DNA from 2 places in the Piscinibacter sp. PDB1-1 genome. Region 1 is predicted to be linked to the other one. Evidence: predicted binding sites of a transcription regulator. Region 1 holds the regulator's gene; the other holds the start of a gene.
What was found. Region 1 encodes FliA, which starts transcription of late flagellar genes. Its sites were predicted from a motif close to CTAAAGTTTNNNNNNNNNNNGCCGNTA; they were not measured.
Positions count from the first base shown of each region.

Region 2: fliD (flagellar filament capping protein FliD) is a predicted target of FliA. The motif match lies at 5,729-5,755, and genes of this name have one in related genera.

Region 1 is NZ_JBWVZJ010000001.1:810,619-819,191, forward strand. It holds gene AC1KAR_RS03615 (2Fe-2S iron-sulfur cluster-binding protein) at 1-375, opposite strand, end outside; gene AC1KAR_RS03620 (DASS family sodium-coupled anion symporter) at 401-1,906, opposite strand; gene AC1KAR_RS03625 (class I SAM-dependent methyltransferase) at 2,073-2,774, opposite strand; gene AC1KAR_RS03630 (methyl-accepting chemotaxis protein) at 2,838-4,190, opposite strand; gene AC1KAR_RS03635 (RNA polymerase sigma factor FliA) at 4,252-4,965, opposite strand; gene AC1KAR_RS03640 (MinD/ParA family ATP-binding protein) at 4,983-5,762, opposite strand; gene flhF (flagellar biosynthesis GTPase FlhF) at 5,806-7,431, opposite strand; gene AC1KAR_RS03650 (protein kinase domain-containing protein) at 7,837-8,573, shown strand, end outside.
Region 2 is NZ_JBWVZJ010000003.1:610,182-618,754, forward strand. It holds gene hmgA (homogentisate 1,2-dioxygenase) at 1-788, opposite strand, end outside; gene AC1KAR_RS18710 (hypothetical protein) at 987-1,370, shown strand; gene AC1KAR_RS18715 (helix-turn-helix domain-containing protein) at 1,387-2,241, opposite strand; gene AC1KAR_RS18720 (flagellar brake protein) at 2,522-3,283, opposite strand; gene AC1KAR_RS18725 (flagellar protein FliT) at 3,309-3,608, opposite strand; gene fliS (flagellar export chaperone FliS) at 3,671-4,108, opposite strand; gene fliD (flagellar filament capping protein FliD) at 4,279-5,664, opposite strand; gene AC1KAR_RS18740 (flagellin N-terminal helical domain-containing protein) at 5,776-6,732, opposite strand; gene AC1KAR_RS18745 (flagellin N-terminal helical domain-containing protein) at 6,964-7,911, opposite strand; gene AC1KAR_RS18750 (flagellin N-terminal helical domain-containing protein) at 8,221-8,573, opposite strand, start outside.

The DNA.
Region 1 (8,573 bases):
CCCCTTGGGGCAGGCGCGGTCGCAGCCGCTGCAATGGCGGCAGTGGGCCGCCTCCGGGAAGACCTCGTTGATCTGAGGCATGGCCCGCCAGCTGTCGGTGATGTCTTCGATGCGGTAGCGATGGCGCACCGCCGAGGTGAAATAGTCGATAAAGGCCACTTGCATGCCCTCTTCCACCAAGGTCTCGCAGGCGAGCGCGGTGTTCACGTCGCGCTCGCCCGAGCGTCGAACCATCACGCGGCAAGAGCCGCACACGCCCTGGCCCATGCAGCCCACGCCTTCCACCAGCGTCAGCCCCGCATGCAGCATGGCCTGCAGGATGGAGCTGGTGGCCGGCGCCTGCAACGTGCGGCCGTCGATGCTGAGCTGGACCATTTGCTGCGTGGTGCTCATGGCCGTGTCACCAGTAACCCAGCACCTTCCACCACGCCGCGCCGACGAACACGTAGACCAGCAACTCGAGCACGCTCATGATGAAGCCGACCCGCCACCACACGCCCAGCGTGACGTAGCCGCTGCCGAACACGATCGGCGAGGTGCCGGTGGCGTAGTGCGTGAGCGTCATCATGATGGTGGAGCTGGCGATCATGATCAGCACGAAGAGCCCCACGTACTGCGGCGGCATCAGGCTCACACCCACTGTCAGAAAGGCCAGCATCATGGCGCTGACGTGCGCCGTGGTGCTGGCGAAGAGGTAATGCGAATACAGGAAGGCCAGCACCAGCACCGCCGCCGTGGCGCCCCAGCCGATGCCGCTCGAGACGATGACGTCCTTCATGCCCTCGGAGAACCACTTGATGACGCCGAGCTTGTTGAGCTGCTCGGCCAGCATCACCAGCGCACCGAACCAGATCAGCGTGTCCCAGGCAGACTTTTCACCGAGCACGTCGTCCCAGTCGATGGTGCCGGTGATGATGAGCACGAACACGCCAAGAAAGGCGACCACCGTGGGGTCGAGGTTGTAGGCGGTGCCGAAGATCATTTCGGGCACGTTGGCCCAAAGAAGCAGCAAGAGGCCGAAGGTGCCCATCATCACCTTCTCCTTGGCCGACACCGGGCCCATGCGCGCCAGCTCGCTGCGTGCGTAGTTGATGGCATCGGGCGTGACCTTGAGCTCAGGCGGCTTGAGCAGGTAGATCACCATCGGCATGGCCAGCAGGCACAGCAGGCCGGGCACCAACATGCACAGCGCCCAATCCGTCCACGACAGCGAGATGCTCGAGTTGGTGACCTTGGCCACGTAGTCGACCACCAGTGGGTTGGGCGCGGTGGCGGTGATGAACATGCCCGAGGTGATGGTGTTGGCGTGGTAGTTCACCAGCGCCAGGTAGGTGCCGACCTTGCCCTCGGTGCCCTTCTCGGGGTCGGAGTCGAAGGCGTTGGCGATCGACTTCATGATCGGGTGCACGATGCCGCCGCCGCGCGAGGTGTTGCTCGGCGTGAAGGGCGCAAGCAGCAGGTCGCAGAAGGCCAGGCCATAGCCGATGCCGATGGTGCGTTTGCCCAGCGCCCTGATGAACAGCAGGCCCATGCGCTGGCCGAGGCCCGTCTTCTTGAGGCCGCGCGAGATCAGGATCGCTGCCACGATGAGCCAGATCAGCGTGCTGTCGAAGCTGCTCAGCGCATCGGCGATGGCACCTTTGGAAGTGTCGGACGTGACCTCCGACAGCGATACGATCACGATCGCCATCAGGGCCATCACGCCGATCGGCATCACCTTCAGGATGATGGCCACGATGGTGGTCAGGAAGATCGCTACCAGCGCCCAGGCATTGGGCTTGAGGCCTTCGGGGGCGGGGATCAGCAGCAGGATCACCAGCACGGCCGTGGCGATGAGCGCCGGGACCAATCGGAACGGCACTGCGCTATTGAAGTAACGCAGCATCGCTGTCAGCTTCGCAAACATCCGGACTCCCTCCGTCGTTGTCGCCGCACAAACAGCCAGCAGGCCCGCGCATTAGAGACCCGCTACGGATGGTTTGGCAATAGGCGGTAGGCAATAGGCGACAGCGGATCGGCGAGCGGCTGACGCGCTGCCGATGACCCAACCACGAGAGCGCCGTGCGGCCCGCTCAGGCTCGTGCGTGGGAGTCGCGCAACTTGAACGGCGCCTGGTACAGCCACAAGGGGCGGCCGTCGGCGCACTGGTGCACGGCCGTTGGCTGCAGGTCGGTCGCCTCGAATTCGAGGCTGGCCATCCAGGCGCCACAGCGCAGCTCGCGCGCGGCCTTGCGCACGGCGCGTTGCATGCTCTCCGGGCGCTGAAACAGGTAGACCATCGCGTAGGGCTTCCAGTCGGCCTTCCAGATGTCGCCGCGCTTCACGCGTGCAGGCACTCGCAGCAGGCGGCATCGGATGGCACAGGCCATGCGCAGCGGCCAGCTCCATTCGATGCCTTCGAGCCGTGCCTGAGGAAACTGCGTGTGAAGCTCGCGCAAGCCGTCGCCGAGGCCGCAGCCGGCATCGACCACGCGTGGCGATTCGCCGTCGAGCCAGACCACGCGCGACAGCCCCAGCAACGCGCCCGATGGCGTGGGGAACATCGGCGCATCGCGCCACGCGTGCAAGGGGTACACGGTGAGCAGGGCCAGGAGCGGCAGCAGCCAGGCCCACGCCGGCACGCTGCCGGCCATGCCCGACGCAAGAACGGAAACCGGGAAGCCCAGCGCCATGATGATGCGGCGCCACCGGCGGCTGCTCAGGATGCTGAGCAGCGCTCCGATCGACGTGGCCAGCAGCAGTGCGGCCCAGTCACGGGCGCCGGCCTCCTGCATGCCCAGAAAAGCTCCCCAGCAGGCCGCCCACAAAAGCAGCGCAGGCAATGGCCACATGGTCGGTCAGAAGTTGAAGGCGAGGCGCAAGCCGCCCCAGTGCCTGCCGTTCACCGTGATCGGCGCGGCGGCTTCCTTCAGCAGCACGAACTTGCCACCGCCCATGTCGCGGCGATAGGTCTGCAGCAGGAACGGGCGTTCGTTGCGCGCCGAGGCGAGCCCGGTGCGGTCATTGAAGATGCGGCGATAGCGGCTGTTGGCGGTGTCCCAGGCCACATCGCCACGCTGCGGGTGGCAATAGACCTTGTTGTGCGTGGCCACGTAGCCGTTGCGGTCCACCGAGATGCAGAACACGATCTTGGCGTGGCTCGCAAGCACGCGCTCCTGCACCTGCGGGAAGAGGCGGTCGGCCAGGTCCACGAAACGCGTGGTGCATTGCGCCGGGTTCGTGCGTGGGATGGGCTTGTACTGCTCGTCGAACAGCTCGGCCTCGGTGATCGTGCCGGTGCGCACCGCGTCTTCGAGCAGCTTCGAGATCTGGCCTGCGGCCTCCTTGGCCGACTGGATGAACGGCGTGTCTTCGGTCTCGAAGCCGCACTCGGCCACGAGTTCGATCAGGTGCTCAGACACTTTCAGGAAGGATTCGCTGCGCACCAGGGCTGTGTCGAGCGAGCGCGTGGCGCTGTGCATCTCGCCTTCGATGGCCGACATCTGGCCGTTCAGCCCGTTGCAGATGGTGCGGCTTTGCGCAGCTGCGTCGTTGATGCTCGACACACCGCCTTCGAGGTCGGCCAGCGCGCGCTGGAAGGCGCCCTTCTCGGCCGAACCCGGCTGGGCCTGAATCTCGCGCGACAAGGCTTCGATACGCCCGTCGAGCTCGGCCACGGTGCTCATGATGGCCTTGGACGAGGCCTCGACCTTGCCGGCCAGGTCTTTCACGGCATCGGCCACCACGCCAAAGCCACGACCGGCCTCGCCGGCGCGCTTCGCCTCAACGGAAGCGTTGAACGCCACGAGCCGCGTCTGCAGCGCCACTTGGGTGATCTGCCCGGCGGCGTCCGACACATTGCGCAAGGTGTCGACGATGCGGCTGACCTCTTCGCCGATGCCCTCGACGGCCTGGCGCGCACGCGCCACGGCATCAAGGCTGCCGGCCGTCACACCGCGGATGTCGTCTTGTGCCTGGGTGACGCTCCTCACCTGCTCAGCGAGAGCCGCCACGGCCTGGGCCTGGCGTGTCGCGCCCTTGGCGGTGTCGTCGAGCTGGCCCCGCACTTCGGCCACTTCGCGGCCCATCGACGATGCCTGCTTGCCGATGGACTGCACGGCGGCGCGCAGATCGGTCTGCGGCGCCACCACGGGCTCGGCGGATGTCACGGGCGCCTGGCCGCGCGACGACTTGAATACCTGGAACAGCATGGGGCCCCGCCTCTCGCTTACTTGTCGCGTATCAATCGCCTGACACGTGCCTCACACGCGCCTACCACTCGCGCAGCTTCACGCGCAGGCGCGCGATCGACTGGCTGTGCAGCTGGCACACGCGCGATTCGGTCACCTTGAGCACGGCGGCGATCTCTTTCAGGTTCATGTCGTGCTCGTAGTACATGCTCATCACGTACTGCTCGCGCTCGGGCAGGTTCTTGATGCCTTCGACCAGGGCCTCGCGCATGCGCTGGTCTTGCAGTTGCGCGAGCGGGTTGAAGCTTTCGTCGGCCACGTGGCGGTCGAGGTAGTCGTTGTCGCCATCGTCGCCCGACATGTCTTCGAGGTAAACGAGCTGGGTACCACGCACCTTGCCGAGCAGCTCCTGGTATTCGGTGAGCGTGACGCCCATCTCGCGGGCGATCTCGCTCTCGGCCGGCGCACGGCCGAGCTTTTGCTCCAGCTTGTGCACGGCGCCCTCGATGCTGCGCTGCTGCTTGCGCACGCCGCGCGAGAGGTAGTCGTTGCCGCGCAGCTCGTCGAGCATGGCGCCGCGGATGCGCTGGGTGGCGAAGGTCTCGAACTGCACGCCTTGCGCGGCATCAAAGCGGCTCAGGGCATCGGTGAGCCCGATCATGCCGACCTGGATCAGGTCGTCGAGCTCGACGTTGGCAGGCAGCTTGGCGATCATCTGGTGGGCCAGGCGGCGCACCAGCGGGCTGTACTGCTTGAGCATCGAGTTGACGTCGAGTTGGCCTTTGGCGGTGTACATGGGTCGGCTCCGAGAGGTCAATTCATGGCGTGTTGTGGCGCCCAGGCGCTCGCAGCGCCCGGCAGCGGCTGCGGGCCGGCCGGTGCGTTGACGAGCGCTTCGCGGGCCCAGCGGCGCAGCGCGCTCGTGGGGGCCTCGCGGGCGTCTGACGCGGGGTCGATCTGCAGCCAGTCGCGCAACACGGCACCGATGTAGCTGTCGGCGCAGGTGGCGAGTTGCAGGGCAATGCGCTCGGCGCGCGGCGAGGTCGGCGCGGCGCACAGCAGCAGGTCGAACACCACCAGCCCGGCGCGCTGCGTGAGCAGCTTCATCGCGGCGTAGGCGTGCGTCACGCTGGAGGGGCGGTCGTCGGCCAGCAGCAAGGGGCGCGCTGCACTGCGCGGGAAGAGACGGCACAGGTCGGTTTCGGTCGCGTGCACGAGCACCACGTCGGCCTGCGGCGCGGCATCGGCCACGGCCTGCAGAAAGCCCGCGGTCGAACCCTGCGCGTCCACATAGCGCACCGGCAGGCCGCGCGCGGCGAGGTAGGAGACCTGCGGCGACAAGGTTTCGATGCACACGCCCAGGTCGAGAGCGGCCATCTCGGCGGGCGTGGGCGCGCGGTCGCTGGCGTCGATCACCAGCACGTGCGCACCCATCTCGCCAAAGGCGGTGCAAAGCCGTTCAAGCATCACGCCGCCGAACGCGACGTGCGGGTTGGCGACGACCGGGACGTAGCGCACGCGGGCGTGGGCGAACATCTGGCGCAGGCCATGGGCCTGGTCGGCCGGGTAGGACGAATCGAATGCGTCGTGCATGAAATTCTGTTCGGGTGGTGGCTCGTTCAGATCGAATGCGGAATCAAACCTGCAGCGAAGGGCGCGCACGTTGCGCCTGCTGGCGGGCCGTGAAGATGAGGTTCACGTCGCCGGCTTCCACGCGGTAGGCCGGGTTCACGTTCACGCGCATGGCGCGGTGCACCAGGGCGTGCGACGAGAGGCGGTGCCAGTCTTCGGGCACGCGCTGGCCGTTGGCCACGCCCACCACCTTCAGCTTGTGGCGGATCAGCGCGTCGAGCGCCGGGGCGAGCTTGACGGCTTCGTCCATCTTCGAGAGAACGATGCCCTTGCAGGCGGCGGCGCGGTACGAAATCATCACGTCTTCGATCGTCTCGCCTTGCGCCGAGGCGTTGATGACGAGCAGCTTCTGGATCGAGCGGTGCGAGAGCATCTCCAGCAGCTCGCGGGTGCGGGTGTCGCGTTGCGCCATGCCGGCGGTGTCGATCAGCACCATCTTCTTGCTGGACAGCAACTCCAGCAGGTCTTCGAGCGAGGCACGATCGTGTGCGGTGTGCACCGGCACGCCCAGGATGCGGCCGTAGGCGCGCAGTTGTTCGTGGGCGCCGAGGCGGTAGGCGTCGAGCGTGATCAGGCCGAGCTGGTTGGCGCCGTGCTTGGAAGCAAAGGCGGCCGCGATCTTGGCGGCGCTGGTGGTCTTGCCCACGCCGGTGGAGCCGATCAGGGCATAGACGCCGCCCTGGTCTTCGAGCGCGTGCTCGGCTTCGCCGGTGAGCAGGTTGCGCTCAAGCACGCTGGCGGCCCAGGCGGATTCATCGGGCACGTCGGCAGGCAGCGATTCGACCAGCTTGCGCGTGAGGGCCGGCGAGAAGCCGCAGTCGAGCAGCTTCTGGATCAACTGGGCCTGCTGCGGCTGGCGCTGCATCTTCTCCATGAAGGCGAGCGCACCGAAGCGGTCTTCGATCAGGCCCTTCATCGAGCGCAGCTCATTCATCATGTCTTGCTGCTCGCGGCGCGCGGCGGCCTGGTTGACGGCGCTCGATGCATCGGCCAGAGAAGGCACGGCGGCAGGCGCTGACATGGGTGCATGCATCGGCGCATGCACAGGGGAAGTGGCGGCGTGCTGGACGGCTTCGCGCAGAACCGGCGGCTCGCGCAGCGCGGCGCGTTGCGGCGCGGGCTGTGCGTGCATCGCAGGCTGGGGCATCTCCTGTTGCGGCATGACGGCATTGCGAACCGCCAGGCGGTGTTCGAGCGCGCCGGGCAGGTCGGGGTCGAGGTCCTGGCGCGAATCGGCAAAGCCCGAATCGGGCTGGCGCGCGGTCTGCGCGTTCATTGCGGCCTGGCGGCGCTTGAGCATGCGCTCACGCACGTAGTCCTGGAACGAGAGCGTGCTCATCGACAGGCGAGCGACGTCTTCGGTCACTTCCTGCTCGGCCACTTGCACGGGCGCGGCGGCACGGGCCGGTGCGGCAGCACGGCCGGCAGGCTGCTGGGGCTGGCTGCGAGCGGCGATCGACGAGGCCGACAGGCGCTCGATCTGCTGCACGCTTTCGGGGGCCATGGCGAGCACCTCGACACCTTCCGGGCAGGGCTTGGTGGACAAGACCACGGCGTCTTCGCCGAAAGCCTGGCGCACCAGGGTCAGGGCGTCGCGCGAAGTGCGCGCTGTAAAGCGTTTGACGTTCATGGCTTGCTCCGCTTGGCCGGGCCGCGGGTGCGGGCCTGGCATGGCATCAAGTGTGTAAGAGGGTGTGCCTCGACGGTCGGGCGATCAGCGAGCCGAAACCCGGCCAATTGGTCGGCATGGGCTGGCAGTACGGCGTGTTCAAGGCATCGGGTCATGGGAACGGTCGCCGTGGTTGTGGCGCTGACTCATTGTTCCGGTGCGCCGAAAAAACTTGAGCGCGATGAAGGGGCGGGATCCGGGGCTTTTCCGGCTTTGAACCGCCAGGTGTGACGCCGCGCACGAAATGCGGCCTGGGCCTGGGGTTCGCCCGCACTCAATTCCGCGGGTTACGTGTCGATACAGATGCAGCTGTCCCCAGCGCGACTACCCCTGCGCCGGACCACTCCACAACAAAAGAGGTGATGTGTGACAACCCAACACGGCGCAACCCAGGCTGCTGGCGACAACACCGAGACCGTTCTCTACAACAACGACCATGCACGCGTGTCGCGCCGCGCGCTGCCCGGCGGTGGCCATGTGGTGATCAAGCAGGCCATCGGCGTGCAGGCGATCCGCCGGCTGAGCCATGAGGCAACCATGCTCGCCCGGCTGGCGCGGATCGAGGGCGTGGTGAAGCTGGCTGTGGGCGTGCCGGCCGAACCCAACACACTGGCGCTGCAAGATGAAGGCGGCGAGTCGCTGGCCGATTTCTTGCGCGGCAAGACACTGGGTGTGGCGCAGGTGCTGGCCTACGGCATCGCCGTGGCCACCACGCTGGCCAAGGTGCACAAGGCGGGCGTGATCCACAAGGACATCTGCCCGGCCAACCTGCTGATCCACCCGCAGACGCTGGCGCCCACGCTGATCGACTTCAACATCGCCGCCGAGCTGAGCGCGCAGCAGGCCGCCACCGACGAGCAGGCCGGCGGCATGGCCGGCACCTTGTCCTATATGTCGCCCGAGCAGACCGGGCGCACCGGTCGCACACCCGACCAGCGCTCCGACCTGTATTCGCTGGGCGTCACGCTGTATGAGTTGTTGACGCAACGCAAGCCCTTCGAAAGCACCGACCTGCTGGAACTGGTGCACGACCACCTGGTGCGCGTGCCTGACGCGCCCGAGACCGTGAACGCGGCCGTGCCGCCCATGCTCTCGGCCCTGGT
Region 2 (8,573 bases), on a different contig from region 1:
CAGGCGGCCACGTTGAACGGCGTGGCCGCGGCATGCGCCACCCACAGCGCGCCGTCGTACTTCTTTATCAGCCGATAGGCACCGGCACCCTGCTCCACTGCCGCAACGGGTGCCAGAAAGTCACGCGCGTTCGCCAGCCCGTTGCTGCCGATCGGCCCCAACTCGGGCAGCCTGAACGCCGCGCCGTAGTTCTCGCAGATGTAGCCGCGCGAAGGCCCGCTCACCCCGACCTTGAAATACATGCCGCGCGGCAGCACCGCGATCTCACCCGGCGACACGACGAGCGCGCCCAATTCGGTGGTGATGGTGAGGGCACCTTGCTGCGGCACGACGAGCATCTCGCCATCGGCATTCACGAAGGCGCTGTCGCTCATGCTGACGTTGGCCAGGTACACGTGGATGCCCAGGCCGGTCTGCGCCTGGGCGTCGCCGTTGACGGCGATGGTGCGCAGGCCCTGAACGAAGTCGCTCGGCTCGCCGGGGATCGGCACGGGCAGCCACCGCATCGGGTTCGGTGGCGCGGCCTGCCCCTCTCGCGAGCCGGTCTTGACGTAGGCATGCGCCAGGGGCTCGAAGGCACCCGCAACCACCGAGGGCTGCTGCCGGTAGAGCCAGGTGCGCAGGTTCTCCGCACGCGGGGCGGTGAACGCGGTGCCGCTCAGCAACTCGGCGAACAGACCATGCGGCGCCCGCTGCGGGCTGTTGCGACCGACGGGCAAGGCACCCGGCACGGCTTCGCTCGCGAACTCGTTGCCGAAACCAGATTGGTAGGAAAGGGCTGCGCTCATGGCCGGGCTCTCGGGGGCGTCTCAGGGGCGGGACGCCAGCATATCGCCGGGCGTGTGCCCCGCGCAGGCACGCGCCGAAAGCCCGTGCGGAGCGCAGATACCGCACACCGAACACGTGGCAACGCGACATTCCGTTTCACGCAGACCGCGGATTCGCCCGCAGAATCACGCGCCATCGGCCACCGCTGCGAACGCCCCATGAAGTGCCTCCTGCCCCCCCTCCCTGCCCTCGGGCTGAGCCTGCTGCTTGCCACCCTCTGCCCGGCCTCGTGGGCAGCGCCGGACGCCAAGCGGCTGGCGGAGTTCGACTTGGGCTACGCACGATGCGAGGCGCGCTTCGAGCAGATGAAGGGCTACGGCGACGAGGCCTACCTGGCGCTGTGGAAGATCAAGCCCGACGACAAGGCGCGCGCCGAACTCGCCAAGGCGCGCCAGACAAAGGCCTATAAGGATGCTCGCGCCAGCGCCCTGAAGAAACAGGACCACGCCGAATCGCCGCAGATGGAAGAGAAGCTGCGCGGCCAGTGCCAGGCCACATGGAACGAAGCCCAGCGCAATCGCACGCCAGTGGTCAAGCCGTAAGAGCCGGGGGGCTGGATCAGACCGCGCGCGGCGGCGGCCCGAAGGCGCTCTTCACCTCGACGCCCTCGTTGCAATAGAAGTGCGTGGGTGGCCCGCCGTAGGCCTTGTGCCAGACCTTGCTGAAATGGGCCGAATCGGCAAAGCCTGCAGCCAGCGCGATGCCGGTGAGCGACAGGCCCGATCCCACCAACTGCGTGGCAAGGTGGATCTTCTGGGCCAGTTGGTAGCTGCGCAGCGGCAACCCGACCTCCTGGCTGAACAGATGCGACATGCGGTCGTACGACAAGCCGGAGGCCTCCGCCAGTGCATCCAGCCCCGCCGTGGGCTCGGCGTTCAGCATGCGCAGCACCCGGCCGATTCGTGGGTCGCGCGCCGCCTGCCGATGCACCGGCAAATGCGGCACGACGATGTCCACCAGCCGCTGCAGCATCTCGCGCACCTCGTCGAGGCTGGTGCGTCCTTCGTAGACGGCCTGCAACTGCGTGTCGAGGGCTGAGAACAACTCGCGCGGCAGACCGATCGTTCCGCCTTCCCCAATGCCACGAAAGAGCCGATAACTTGGGTGGTTGGGGCTCAGGCCGATGCTCACCGCGGGCACATCCCGCACACGCAGCCGCCGGCGAGCGTGAGGCCGCGTCACGCAGGAGCCGCAACGCTGCCACTCGATGCCGGGCGCGCTGAATTCGAAGCTGTCTCCGGGCGACACGGTGAGCACGATGCCCGCGGAGAACCGCGTGGTGTCGGTCTGCATCCAGCGGCCGGCGTAGACGAAGCCGCCCTCGAGCAGCACCAACTGGTCGCGGCGCGTGGCGATGCCGATGTCGGTGCCCAGGGCGCCGGCGAACAGGGGAGGAGGAGCGAAGCCACTCATGACGGCAAATGCAATACCTCGCCAGCCTAACGGCGAGACACAGGGGGCCGCATCGGGGGATTCCAGTGCGAAAAAAAACCGATGCAGCGGATCACCGCGCATCGGATTCAAACTGAACAAGCGCCACCCGAAAAGGGAGACACCAGCCAGTGCGTCAAACAGGTGATCAGACGATCACATTCAACCCGCGCCAATGGTGGCCGCAGCGGGCCGCGCCCGCTTGTACGCAGACGCTGCCGCGGGCACTTCGAGGGGAAGGGGTTTCCCGATGCCCGCTCGATCAGCGGCCCAGAGCGCGCTGGCGCTTCTGGGTCTGGTCGATGTAGCGCTGCATGGAGCGCATCACGTCGGGGGTCGGGTCGACGATCTCGCATCCCAGGCGCACGCCACGCGCGTCCTGGTTGAGCGAGGTCACGTGCTGAAGGCGCAGCGACACCGTCACGCGAGTGTCCACGTCGAGTTCGAGTTGCACGCCGTTGAGCACCACGCCGGGCTGAAGCGGTGGCACGTCGTCGGGCAGGAAGAGCGCGCACCCGCCAATGCTCACGTCGATCACGCGCAAGTTGAGCGTCATGTCGGGGATCATCGGGTGGCGCACGCGCACCATGGGCGAACTGCGCAACAAGGGGCGCACGCGAAAGCCGTTGCGCCGCTGAAACCGATACATCTCGCGCGGGTAGCTGCAGCTCAAAGCGCTGCTCTTTCCCCCGCGCACCAGCATCAGGCCGGTGACGTCGAACTGCAGCTTGATGCTGTCGAGATAGGCCACGGCGACCGCGTCCTCGGCTTCGACAAGCGCCTGCACCTGGTTGCTGTCGGCGTCGGCGCTGAAGCTCAGCACGCCGCGCGCCGCATCCATCGCCCACAACGTGGTGGTGTACGAGGCGCCGTCGCTGCCATTCAGGTTGATCAGCACATTGCCTTCGGCCAGGGTCTTGAGCGTTGCGGCGATCTCGCCAGGCGCCGACATTCGGAACTCGTCCAGCCCGCCGTGCGCCGCGGCCACGGCGTCGAGCTGCATCGGCATGGTGTCTTGGGTCATGGCGGTGTGCAGCGATTCGAGCACGTCAATGAACAGACTTGGGTCGCCCGGCCAGGATGCCGTCGAGGTCTTCGAGCCAGGGCTCGGCCAGCTGGCGGATCTCGGCATCGTTGACGAGGATGCGCTGCATGATGCGCGACTTGAGCTGCGACTCCTCGGTGCCCAGCGGCTTTTGCGATGCGGCGTGCTTGAGCTGCGAGATGAGCACCGCGCAGGCGCCTTCGAGCTTGACGACGAGATCCCAATCGCCGGTGCGTGCAGCAGACAGCATGTCGGCGCTCGCCTGCTCGATGGCTTCGTAGTAGGACAGCAAAGCAGCGTTCATGTTGTTTTCCTGGAGTTGAGCCGCGGCAACGGCAATGCCCTTCGGGGTGCGGGTCATCGGCTTCACGCCTTGACCTGGCTGGCCACTTCGGCCCAAGCGCTGCGCAGCGGCTCGATCAGGCTGCGGCATTCTTCGATCGCCGCTTCGTCGTTGTGCAGGTTCGCCTGCGTCAGGCGGTAGTTCACGTAAGCGTAGAGGTCGCGCAGGTCGGTGGCGAGCTTGCCGCCTTCCTTCAGGTTGAGGCCTGCCTTCAGGCCTTCTTCGACGATGCGCACCGCACGGGTGATCGCGCGGCCCTTTTCTTCGATGTTGCCGGCACGCATGGCGCCGCGCGCCTGGGCGAGCGAATCGATCAGGCCATCGAACAGCATGCTGACCAGACGATGCGGCGAGGCGTCGTCCACGATGCTGGCGACTTGCACGAGCTGATAAGCGCCGAGTTGGCGCCGGGCAGACAGTTGAGCAGCAGAAGCAAACATGGTGTCGTTGGCCTTGGGCATGAATCAGATGCTTTCAATATCGGTGCACGATCGAACAACTTGAGGGCCCCGCCCGGCGCCGATCCGTTCAATTGGGGCGTACGAGCGGCCTTCCAAAACGGAAACAGGGAGCCCATGGGCTCCCTGTCAGGCTGGCGTCGGGGCTGTACCCGGGGCGGCGCACCGGCCGATCAACCCTTGTTCCAGGCCGCGACCTGGTTGGTGATGTAGCTGTTGAGCGTCGTCAGCCCGGCCATCTGCGTGTCGAGCGCGGTGTACTGGGCGCGCAGCCGGGTTTCCATCAGCTGCAGGCGCAGCGTCATGGCGTCCTGGCGCTTGGTGTTGTTGGTCAGCGTGGTGTTCAGGCCCGCGGTGCGTGTGGTCAGGGCGCCGTCGGTGCCCAGAACGCCGTCGCCAAACTTCACCAGCTGACGCGCGAAACCGGTGGGGTCACCGTCGTTCGTGGCGGACTGCATGAACACCTTCTTCAACTCGGCCGGCTGCGCGAGCGCGCTCTTGAAGCGGGTCTCGTTCAGGTTGAGCGTGCCGTTCTTCTGGACCTCGACACCCACCGACGACAAGGTCTTGAACACATCGGACGACCCATTGTTCGCTCCCACGATGTTGCGCATCTGCCGCTGCAGCGACACCGCGGTGCTGTCGCCCTGCAGCGCACCAGCCACCTTGGTGGCCTCGTCGTACGCCACCTGGTTGGACAGAAGCGTGGACAGGCTGTTGTAGGCGGTCACGAATCCCTGCACCGCCGCCTTGATCGAGGTCTCGTCCTGCGAGACCTTGAGCTGCACCACACCGCTGGTGCTGGTTTCCTTGTTGAGCGTCACGGTGACACCGTCCATCACATTCGTCAGCGTGTTGCTGGCCGATGTGATCGGCAGGCCGTTGATCGTCGCCTGAGCGTTGCTTGCCGCCTGCAGCTGCTGCATCGGGCCCGCATTGGGCGAAGAGGGGTTGAACGCGAAGGACGCGCCGCCATCGGAGCCGGTGATCGTGAACGCGTTCGACACGCCGGTGCCCACAGCCGTGATGACCATGCGCGCGCCGGTGGCGTCGTTCACGATCACTGCCGAAACACCGCTGCCGGCCGCATTGATCTTGTTGCGCAAGGTGGCCAGCGTGTCGGTCGAGCTGATGGAGATGTCCAGCGGCGGGAAATCCGGCTGGCCACTGAACGACACCTGCAGCTGGCCTTCGCCCACCAAGGCATCGGCCGATGCGTAGGTCTGGCCGGCGATCGACTGGGCCTTGGCGAGCGACTGCACCTCGACCGCGTAGCTGCCGGCCGGCGCACCGCCGGTGGTGGTGATCGACACGGCGCTCGTATCCGACGAGCTGCCGGTCGTTGCGCTCCAGGTGTCCGACCGCGTGAGTTTGAGCGCTGCGTCGCGCATGGTCGACATGGCCGACGCCAGCGAGCCGAACGCCGAGATCTTGCTTTTGATCTCGCTGGCCTGCGTTTGCAGCAGTTCGATCGGGCGCTTTTCGACCGCCATCAGGCCCGTGATCATTTCCTCAACGGGCAGGCTGCTGCCGATGCCGATGGAACTGAGGCTAGCCATGATGTCGACCTTTCACGGTTCAGAAATGAGAACGGAGCACCCAAGACTCGCCCGGGTACTCCGTCTTCGGCAGGAAATGCCGGAACTTAAGCCCCGGCATCAACTTTTTTATCAGCCCTGCAGCAACTGGAGCACCTGCTGCGGCAACTGATTGGCCTGCGCCACCATCGCGTTGCCGGCCTGCTGCAGGATCTGCGCGCGCGACAAGGCGGCGGTTTCTGCGGCGTAGTCGGCATCCATGATGCGGCTGCGGGCGGCGGTCTGGTTCTCGGCAGCCACCTGCAGGTTGGCGATGGCGCTCTCGAAACGGTTCTGGATCGCGCCGTACTTGGCACGCTGGTCGTTCACCACGGTCAGCGCCGAGTCGATCACCTTGATGGCCATGTCGATCTCTTCGCCCATCACCGAGCTGGCGACGGTGCCGGTCCAGCCGCCGATGGCGATGCCGGCCGACGAACCGGTGGTCGTAAGGTCGGCGGTGAAGGCCGTGGCCAGGATGTCCGCGGCCAGCGTCGAGGTGAATGCACCGGTGCCCGAGACCGCCACGGCCGTGCCGTTGAGGTTCTGGCCGGTCAGCACGATGTGGTCGGAGGCTTCGGTGTTCGCACCGACCTGGTAGACCATCTCGGCCTCGAACGAGGGGCCGTTGGCATCGAACAGGCTCTTGCCGTTGAACTTGGAAGACTGGATCGAGCGCTGGATTTCGCCTTGCAGCTCGACGAATTCCTTTTGCAGATTCGCGCGATCGCCGTCGCTGTTGGTGGCGTTGCGCGACTGCACAGCCAGTTCACGCATGCGCTGCAGCATGTCGCCCAGCTTGCCCAGCGCGCCTTCGGCGGTCTGGGCCAGCGAGATACCGTCGTTGGCGTTGCGGATCGCGACGTTCATGCCGCGGATCTGGGAGTTCATCCGCTCCGCGATGGCCAGGCCCGCCGCGTCGTCCTTGGCGCTGTTCACGCGCAAGCCCGACGAGAGGCGCTGCATCGCGGTGGCGAGAGAGCTCTGCGAAGAATTCAGGTTTCTCTGCGCGTTCAGCGACGAGATGTTCGTATTGATGGTCTGGGGCATGGCAGCACTCCTTGTCGAATCAGAATTGACTCCGGCATTGGGCGCCGGTGTGACCGAGTCCCGAGTCGGTGACGCCATTGTTCTGTTCGACTGAAGTTGCCAAGCCGACGATAAGTGGCCGAAAAGCCGGTCATTTCAAATCCGGCCTGGAATGAAGAAGCCCGGCCGAAGCCGGGCTTTCCTCCGAGCGCCCGCAGGCGCCCTCCCCACTTGTATTGATCAGCGCACCGATTAACGCAAGAGCGACAGCACTTGCTGCGGCAACTGGTTGGCCTGCGAGACCATCGCCGTACCGGCCTGCTGCAGGATCTGCGAGCGCGACAGGTTCGCCGTTTCGGCCGCGAAGTCCGCGTCCATGATCCGGCCGCGCGATGCGGTGGTGTTCTCCACGTTCACCTGCAGCGTGGCGATCGCCGCCTCGAAGCGGTTTTGCACCGCACCGTACTTGGCGCGCTCGTCGTTCACGGCGGTCAGGGCCTTGTCGATCACGTTGATGGCGTTGTCGACTTCCTGGCCGATGGAGTCACCCGTCACTGTGCCCGTCCAGCCACCGATGGCGATGCCAGCGGCAGCCGTGCCGGCATTGCTCAAGTCAGCGGTGAACGCCGTTGCCAGGATGTCGGCCGACGAGGTGGAGGTGAAGGCAGCCGTGCCGGTCACAGCTTGCGCAGTTCCGTTGAGGCCTTGCGCGGTGACCGAGATGCGGTCGTAGGTGTTGGTGTTGGCACCGACCTGGAAGTCGAGTGTCTGCGACGAGGTGCCGCTGAACAGTGCCTTGCCGTTGAAGCTCGACGAATCCACCGTGCGCTTGATTTCGTCTTGCAGCTCCTTGAATTCCTTTTGCAGGTTGCCGCGGTCGCCGTCGCTGTTGGTGGCGTTGCGCGACTGCACGGCGAGTTCGCGCATGCGTTGCAGCATGTCGCCCATCTTGCCCAGCGCGCCTTCGGCCGTTTGCGCCAGCGAGATGCCGTCGTTGGCATTGCGGATCGCAACGCTCATGCCCTTGACCTGCGCGTTCATGCGCTCGGCAATCGCCAGGCCGGCAGCGTCGTCCTTGGCGCTGTTCACGCGAAGGCCGGAGGACAGGCGCTGCATCGAGGTCGACAGAGCGCTTTGCGAACCCGACAGGCTGCGCTGCGAGTTCATCGAGATGGTGTTGGTGTTGACAGACATTGCCATTTGATGGCCTCCATGAAGTTGAAGTGACCCCGGCAAACGCCGGCTTTGCTTCTGGCGCTCTTCGCGCTTTCGGCTTGGCCGGTGTCGGTCACCTCGAAGGTCCTGGTACCTCGCCTGTTCGGCTCGGACCTGACACTCTCGGTCGCCTACCCGGTCCACGGGCTCCGGTTGAAGACCCGCTGAGTTGGTTTTCGACGTGCACCAGAAAAACTTGAGTCGCGCAAGTGCGCGAATCGAAAAAAAGCCCGGTGAAAACCGGGCTTTCGTGCGGATGCCGCGAGGGCATCCGGTAGCTGATCAGCGCGACGATCAGCGCAGCAGCGACAGCACTTGCTGCGGCAGCTGGTTGGCCTGCGAGACCATCGCCGTGCCAGCCTGCTGCAGGATCTGCGAGCGCGACAGGTTCGCCGTTTCGGCCGCGAAGTCCGCATCCATGATCCGCCCGCGCGATGCGGTGGTGTTCTCCACGTTCACCTGCAGCGTGGCGATCGCCGCCTCGAAGCGGTTTTGCACCGCACCGTACTTGGCGCGCTCGTCGTTCACCGTGGTCAGGGCGTTGTCGATCACGTTGATCGCGTTGTCGATCGCGGTGCCGGCGTCGGCGCTGGCAACGGTGCCCGACCAGCCGCCGATGGCGATACCGGTGCCGGCAGCGGCCGTGG